Regions from separate parts of the Bacillus sp. FJAT-42376 genome, predicted to be linked through region 1. Evidence: riboswitches for the same ligand, from Rfam matches in the RefSeq annotation. Region 1 holds a riboswitch; the other holds the start of a gene.
The links. Region 1 has a riboswitch for cyclic di-AMP ahead of CEF21_RS08245 (APC family permease). Riboswitches for the same ligand answer to the same signal wherever they lie in the genome.

Region 1 (4,216 bases):
CCGGTATCAGCTGACGGAACGAGACCGGAATTACAAAAAAGTGAAGCTGATCGCGGAGAAAACAGGAAAAATGGAAAACTTCTCTGCTGTTTTGCCAGATAAAGAAAATGCGCTGTATTTGATTAGCATCGAAATTTTGGGGGAAGACGGTCAAGTCGAGGATACGGATGTTGAACTCATTTATGTGCCAACAGCGGAAATCAATGCAAAGGTGTCATTGAATAAAAAGCAGATCACGAAATCGGATACCATCCAATTGAAACTTGAAAATTTCGGTCCTCAGGAATTGTCAACGGGAGAAGGGTACCTGTTTGAAAAGTGGACGGGAGGAAAATGGGAACTGGCAAATCCGGATATGACGTTTAATGCTATAGGAATCAGTGTGCTTCCGGGGAAATCCCAAACCGTAACGCTGAATACAGCGAATTTGAGTTCGGGAAAATATAGAGTTGTTAAAGACGTTCGTAATGTTTTAAACATGGAGACAGACCTCGCGGCGGAATTTGAGATCAAGTAGTCACCAGTTCGATTAGACTGTGCAAAACGAAGCTGCCCCGCCATTCAGAGCCGGCCAGTGTGCGAAGGCAATCCTTCCTGACGGAGTATTTACTAACAAAGAAAAAGGGTGAGTGAATAGGTGAAACCGAAAAAAATGATGGCCGTATTTCTGCTCTTAGTATTGGCTCTTTCCGCTTGTTCAAAAGAGGAAATCCCAGTGACAGCTTCTGCAGCAAGCAAGATCCCCTCGCAAATCGGAACTCCCAGCAAAAAAAATGAATACTTTGTGTGGCCCCACAACATTCACAAGCAAACAGAATACGGTCCGCATACAGGAAAGTATTTTAAAAGAAGGGGAGGCTTCCACTTTGAGACCTCGCAATACATCCTGCCCCCAAAATCGCCTGTACAGTCCGTGCTAAAAGTCGCTTCCGCTGAGAAAACAATCCGGTATCAGCTGACGGAACGAGACCGGAATTACAAAAAAGTGAAGCTGATTGCCGAGAAAACAGGAAAAATGGCAAGCTTCTCTGCCGTTCTGCCCGACAAAGAAAATGCGCTGTATTTGATTAGCATAGAAATTTTGGGGGAAGACGGACAAGTCGAGGATACGGGTGTTGAACTCATTTATGTGCCAACAGCGGAAATCAATGCAAAGGTGTCATTGAATAAAAAGCAGATCACGAAATCGGATACCATCCAATTGAAACTTGAAAACTACGGTCCTGAAGCATTGTTTACGGGAGAAGGATACCGTTTTGAAAAATGGACGGGAGGAAAGTGGGAACAGGCCAGTCCCGATATGTCGATTAGAGATATAGGAATCAATGTTCTCCCCGGAAAATCCCAGATCATTACGCTGAATACTTCAGAATTGAGTTCGGGAAAATACAGAGTTGTAAAAGACGTTCAGAACATTTTAGACATGAAGGCGGACCTCGCAGCGGAATTTGAAATCAAGTAGTCTGGAAAGCCAGAAAAAGAGCATCTTTTCCGATGCTCTTTTTCATTGGTCCGCTTTTAGGGGCTCTTCATTTTCCTCAACGGTTTGCACGCCGTATAAATCTGAAATCTCTTTTTCTACCGCATCCAGAAATTCATCCGAAAGCAATGGCTTTTTTTCTTTGTTCATACGCTTCCTCCAATCATTTTTCCTATCGTGTATTCTTTCCGTTTTGCCATCAAAATATCTCATTTCTCTTCAGCTGAAAAAGCCGTAAAATTTTTGTTTACTTTTCCTAAATACGGGAGTATGATAATCAACGGTTTCATATTTCTAAACCGCTTAAACCATCATGGTACGGGGGACCCGTTTAATGGATAATCGTTATCCGAGGGGTGAATCCTTTAAAAAGGTAGGGCTACTCAATGGTCCGAATCCGGCAGCTAACCTCGTAAGCGTTATATGAGAAGGAAGGTGGAGCTTGTGAGACAGGAACATCCATGTCTGCAGGTCTGTTTTTAATGGCTTGCGGACATTTTTAATGGCTGAAAATCGTTTTTAGCAAAAATGGGCATCATAAGTTTAATTCTATATGGCGGTGAAAAGTTTGATTTCTTCAATAAAACGGTTACTAATCGGAAGGCCTTTAAAATCAGGGGAGCTTGGGGAACAGAAACTCAATAAGAAAAAGGCGCTCGCCATTCTGTCATCTGATGCATTATCTTCCGTTGCCTATGGTCCGGAACAAATTCTGATTGTGCTGATCACCATCAGTGCAGCTGCGTTCTGGTATTCCATTCCGATTGCATTAGGGGTTTTAGTCCTGCTGGCGGCATTGATCCTATCCTACCGTCAGATTATTTTTGCCTATCCCCACGGAGGAGGCGCCTATGTTGTTTCCAAAAACAATTTAGGAGTAAATCCCGGTCTGATTGCCGGCGGTTCCCTGCTGGTGGACTACATTCTGACTGTAGCAGTGAGTGTTTCTGCAGGAACGGATGCGATTACGTCCGCGTTTCCTGCTTTGCATGATTATAACGTGGAAATTGCGATTGTCTTTGTCATCTTGCTTACAATTTTAAATTTAAGAGGAGTAACGGAGTCTGCTTCTGTATTAGCCTATCCGGTCTACTTATTCGTTCTTGCTTTATTTATTATGATTGGAGCAGGCTTATATCATATTATAACAGGTCAGGTCCCGGCTGACGCACATACACCGATCGGCACACCGGTTGCAGGACTCAGTCTGTTTATTCTGTTAAGAGCTTTTGCATCAGGAAGCTCCGCTTTGACAGGGGTCGAGGCGATATCCAATGCAATTCCGAACTTTAAAAATCCGGCTCCGAACAATGCCGCGAAAACCCTTGTTGCGATGGGTACACTTCTTGCAATTTTGTTTACTGGAATTGTTTATCTTGCTTATTATTACGGAATTGTGCCCGCTGCAGAAGTAACGGTTGTTTCGCAAATTGCCGAGGAAACATTCGGCCGGAACTTTATGTATTACTTTATTCAAGGGACAACGGCCTTGATCTTAATTTTGGCAGCGAACACAGGTTATACCGCCTTCCCGCTCCTTGCCGTCAATCTCGCTAAGGATAAATTCATTCCAAGAATGTTTACGGTAAGAGGAGACCGCTTAGGCTACTCAAATGGAATCATCATCCTTTCTGTTTTTTCCATTATCCTGATTATCGCATTCAAAGGCCAGACAGAGCACCTCATCCCTCTATATGCCGTTGGAGTATTTATTCCGTTCACGCTTTCCCAGACAGGGATGATGGTGAAATGGCTGAAGGAAAAACCGGCCGGCTGGATCCCGAAGTTTATTATCAATACAGCGGGAGCGGTCATTTGCTTCCTTGTTACGCTGATTTTCTTCCTGACAAAATTTACACAGGTATGGTCGATTCTAATCTTCCTGCCGATTATCATTATCCTGTTTCACCAGATTCGCAAGCATTACGAAGCAGTGGGCGACCAATTAAGGATTACAACGTGCGAGCGCGCAATCCCAATCGAAGGAAACGTCATCGTCGTTCCGGTTGCCGGAATTACCCATGTTGTGGAGAATTCTTTAAACTATGCCAAATCCCTTTCTCCGGACCAGATTATTGCGGTGTATATCGCATTTGAGCGCGAAGATGAGCGCAAATTTGAAGAGAAATGGAAAAAGTGGCAGCCCGATGTTAGGCTCGTCACCCTGCAGTCCCATTACCGCAGCATCATCAATCCGCTTACCAAGTTTGTCGATACAGTCGAGAAAAAAGCGAGTGAATCCAACTATAAAGTAACAGTGGTCATTCCGCAGTTTATTCCGAAAAAGGGCTGGCACAATATACTCCATAACCAGTCCAGTCTGCTGATCCGTGCATTCTTGCTGTATCGGAGAAATGTAATCATTACGACAGTACCGTACCATTTGAAAAAATAACACGGAAAGAGGCCGATTAGGAAAGGCGGATCAGAGGCCAGCAGGGCCCTGGTCAGTTCTGCGCTGCGAGTCGGGTTCTTAGCAGAACTTCTTTAAATGATAATAAATAATAAGGCTTCAAATAGGATGAAATCGAAACGATTTCATCCTATTTTTTTTCTCCTGAAAAAAGCTGGTAAGCGTCATTTCCTTATTGTGGTATGGTATTCCCAGAGAGCGGACAGGAGGAAAAAAGAATGAGTACCTTTATTTATATGGTCAGACACGGTGAATCACCGAAGGAAGGAAAGGAAAGAACAAGAGCATTGACCGAAAAAGGGTATGCAGATGTGGAACGGGTA
Region 2 (4,216 bases), 2.0 Mb from region 1:
GGTTTATAGTAAAGAGGAAAAAAGAAGTTTTTTTGCCCTTCTCCTGTTATTTTCCCCTGTTTACACTCCTTAACCCTATAAATACTTAACCAGGCTCTAATTATCTTCATTTATCTTTCATTTACAACGAAAAAAAGAGGCTGGGACAAATGGTTTACGGCTAATAAAAAAACCGAACTATAATTTGAAACTCTTGTATAGAGCTTCGTAATCGTTCGGTTTTACTGTTTTTCATGTTTATTAAAAGACTAAGTTAAAGCATGTTATTGATTTTTAACACCTGTTGATTGGAGCGGAAGGCGTGAAACTCCTGCGGGAGCAGCGGGACAGGTGAGACCCCGCAGTGGCGAAGCCAGGAGGAGGCTCACCGCCCGCCCCGCGGAAAGCGAACGACTGCTGCGGAAATCAACAGCCAAGTTTAACAGTGCTTTTTCAAAAGAAATATTCGGTTATAAGGACAACAATTTTAGTTATGTCTCAGCCTCTAAACCGTTTTCCTTTTCTTTGAACTCTTCGCGAAGAGATAAACTGCTATCACCAGAATGAAAATGATGATGAGCGGAATCATATAAGGCTGGGCAACTTCTTTGATGTGCATCCAGTTGCTGCCGAGCTGTATTCCAAGATAGAGAAAAAGGACTGTCCATGGAATAATAGCGGCGACAGTAAAAAGGGTAAACTTCCATGCCGGCATTTTAGCAATCCCTGCAGGAATAGAAATAGCATGCCTTACAACGGGAATAAAGCGCGCTGAAAAAATAACCCCTGTTCCATATTTCTCAAACCACTGTTCAGATAAATCAAGATGCTTTTTCTTAATCAAAAGATACTTTCCGTATTTCTCGAGAAGCGGCCGCCCTCCATAATAGCCAAGCCAGTACAGAAAAAGCTGAGCAAGCGTTCCGCCAATTACGCCCGCTGCCAGTGCACCTGCAAATCCTATTCGATCCAATGAAATTAAATATCCTCCATATCCAAGAACAATTTCACTGGGGATGATTTCAATCATTAATCCAATAGCAATTCCGAAATAACCTAAATCAGCCAATGCCTGCAATATCGTAAAAATGAAATCTTTCATAACGAACTCCTTTGTCCTCAACGACCTATAGTCTACTATACGTCGTTAGCAGACAAGTATTCAACCATTTATTGCGAAACTTTAAAACCAAAATAAAAGTGCCTGCAGCGGATTAAACTGCAGGCATTTTCACTATCTATTACATACTTCCTGCCATTTTTTGATCTGGAGGCAGGCTTCCATTCTTTTTCTCGGACTCGGCTACAATAACAGCACAAGCAGCATCACCAGTAATGTTAACGGTTGTACGTGCCATATCCAAAAGACGGTCGATCCCAAGAATCAGGGCAATTCCCTCTACCGGCAAGTTGACTGAGTTTAAAACAAGAGCAAGCATAATCAAACCTACTCCCGGAACACCTGCTGTCCCAATACTCGCAAGCACGGCTGTGAGCACAACGGTCAGCAGCTGGGTGAGGGTAAGGTTTTGCCCGTATACCTGGGCAATAAATACAGTGGCTACCCCTTGCATAATCGCTGTGCCATCCATATTAATTGTTGCGCCAAGCGGCTGGACAAAGCCGCTGATCTGTTTCGGAACCCCCAGATTTTTTTGCGCTGTCTCCATTGACACCGGCAGAGTCGCATTACTGCTCGAAGTACTAAATCCAACGGTCATAGCCGGAGAGAATCCCTTAAAGAACCAAATCGGACTCTTTTTAGCTAAAAACATAATGCTTGAGCCATACGTGAGGAACGCATGAATGACAAGGGCCAGGACGACAACGATGAAATATAGCCCCATCGCTTTAATTGCATCAAACCCCTGGCTTCCAACTGCAGTCGCAATTAATCCGAATGTTCCGTATGGAGCGAACTTCATAACAATGCCTACAAGGTACATCATTAAATCATTTCCCTGCTCCAGCACTTTCTTTAGAGCAGCCGTTTTTTCGCCAAGCATGGCAATTCCAAATCCTACAAAGACGGAGAAAGCAATAATTTGAAGCATATCACCGCTTGCCATGGCCTCAATCGGGTTCTTAGGGAAAATGTTTAGCAGGGTATCAGCTACAGAAGGAGCCTTCTCTGCCTTATACTCAGCGTTTTGTGTATTAAACTCTCCCACATTTCCCGGCTGAATAACCAATGCAAGTACAAGACCGATAACGATTGCGATCGCAGTAGTAGACAGGAAATAAGCAATGGTCTTACCCCCGATTCTTCCCAGCTTTTTCGGGTCACCCAATCCGGCCACTCCTAATGTAATAGAGAAAAAGACGATTGGCACGACGAGCATATTGATTAAATTAAGAAAGATTTTGCCAAGCGGAGTAAAAAGATACAGATCCAGCTGCTTGAACAATTCGGGGGATGTAATATTCAAGATAATTCCGACAATTCCACCTGCGATTAAACCAATAATAATTTTAGTAGCCAGTTTCATAGATTACCTCCTGTTGTTCGAATAGTTTGAATTTATTATAGCTCCCTATCTTTTCCCAAAATAAGTTAACAGCAAACGCATGCTCTAAATCAGCTTTTGCCGTCATCCAATGATGCAGATGTCTATTAAATAGGAAAGCGCGCAAAAAAGCCGTGAGAAGAGTTCTCTCACGGCCTATAAGGTCACAATGCCTAAAAACAGGATTTTCCTGTTAAGAATCTCTTCTCGCTTACGAGGTTAGCTGTCGGATTCGGACGAAGAGAAATGTCCTACCTTTAAAAAGGATTCACCCCTAGTGCCGCTGCACTGTATGGTTCCCCCGCTCCCTATTGGGATTAAGCGCTTATATGGACTTGTATTTTCATTATATACAAATCGTTTGTTATTTTGCAATTATTAATTTTTTCCTAAATCATGAGCCTTTTTACTGGCATATTCCCCATTAATAGAATTTTTTATCATAAATCCGGGACTTCCGGTAGTTTCATCCATTATTTGTTAGGGTAAGAAAATTCTAGTGAATTGATTTTTTTAAAAACTGAATTGGAGAGTGGAATGATTGAGAACAACGGCAAAATTATTAGGTCTATTCATGGTGCTTTCCCTTGCTTTATTCGGCTGCGGAACCCAAGGCAGCGAGAAGTCAGAGAAGACTGAAGGGGCTGAAACGGAAGAAGGCAGCAAATCAGAGGCAACTGAAAATAAGGAAGCTGAAAGCAAAGAGGCCGAGGACGAGGCGCCTGCCGCCACAGAGGCAAAGGATGAAAAATTGGATGCGGATCAAGTATTGGAAAAATCCATTGCCGCTTATGATGAGGTTAAAAGCTATTCTAGTGCGATGAACGTCAATCAGAAAATTGATGATGGCGAAACAAAATTGGATGTAACCGGTACATTAATGACTGAAAGCAATTACGAGCCTTTTGTCATGCATTCAACAGATACCTTTAAATCAAACGGCCAGACGATTAAGTCAGAAACATATATGACCGAAGACGCTACTTACACGTCTGAAAACGGGGCGGGCTGGATGATGCAGGATTCACCTGGCTCCTTAATGACAGGCCAGCCTAAGCCGACAGATGAACTTATGTCTTTAAAAGAAGTGGCTAAGGATCTGAATATGACCGAAAACGAGAATGAATATATTATTTCCATAGATGGAGCAAAAGAGGAAGTCTTAAGTCTATATAGCGATATGGTCAACGAAGCGGCGGCGGCTCTCGGAACAAATAGTGAATCCGTCAAAATTACCGGCTTAAAAATGTCTTACACCATTGATAAAAAAACGTTTCTGCAAAAAGCATCCGTGGTTGATCTGAATATGACCACGAATCTGGATGGAAAAACAGTCACGATGAACCAGTCAATGAATGGGACGTATGACAAATTCAACGAATTAAACAGCTTGTCTGTTCCAAAGGAAGTAATGGATACTGCTAAAAAACAGCAATAAGAATGGGGCTGTCTGGAGGCTCTCAAAAACAGGGTGACGACAGCGTCTCCCTGTTTTTGTTTGCAGAAGCGGATGGGCAGCACAGTGGGAAATCCCGGCGCTAGACCAAGCCCTATTCGGGAATGTTTAAGATAACCGGGTGGAAGAAAAGGTCCCGGGCGGAAAGAAAAAATAAAAGCAGCGTGCAAAAAAACAGCCTGCATATGCAAGCTGCTGAATTTATGGCCGCGCCCGTTCTTCTGTTTTTTTGGCTGCCTTCTCATCATCTTCGTCCATCATACCCCGTGTAGCA

Region 2: it holds a riboswitch for cyclic di-AMP, as region 1 does, so the genes downstream of both, CEF21_RS19305 (dicarboxylate/amino acid:cation symporter) here and CEF21_RS08245 (APC family permease) in region 1, are expected to answer to the same signal.

Annotation. Positions count from the first base shown of each region.
Region 1 is NZ_CP033906.1:1,622,969-1,627,184, forward strand. It holds gene CEF21_RS08230 (immunoglobulin-like domain-containing protein) at 1-517, shown strand, start outside; gene CEF21_RS08235 (immunoglobulin-like domain-containing protein) at 638-1,462, shown strand; gene CEF21_RS08240 (hypothetical protein) at 1,505-1,630, opposite strand; cyclic di-AMP (ydaO/yuaA leader) riboswitch at 1,771-1,915, shown strand; gene CEF21_RS08245 (APC family permease) at 2,049-3,875, shown strand; gene CEF21_RS08250 (histidine phosphatase family protein) at 4,112-4,216, shown strand, end outside.
Region 2 is NZ_CP033906.1:3,826,568-3,830,783, forward strand. It holds gene uptA (undecaprenyl phosphate transporter UptA) at 485-1,081, opposite strand; gene CEF21_RS19305 (dicarboxylate/amino acid:cation symporter) at 1,221-2,468, opposite strand; cyclic di-AMP (ydaO/yuaA leader) riboswitch at 2,681-2,820, opposite strand; gene CEF21_RS19310 (DUF6612 family protein) at 3,028-3,924, shown strand; gene CEF21_RS19315 (twin-arginine translocase TatA/TatE family subunit) at 4,144-4,216, opposite strand, start outside.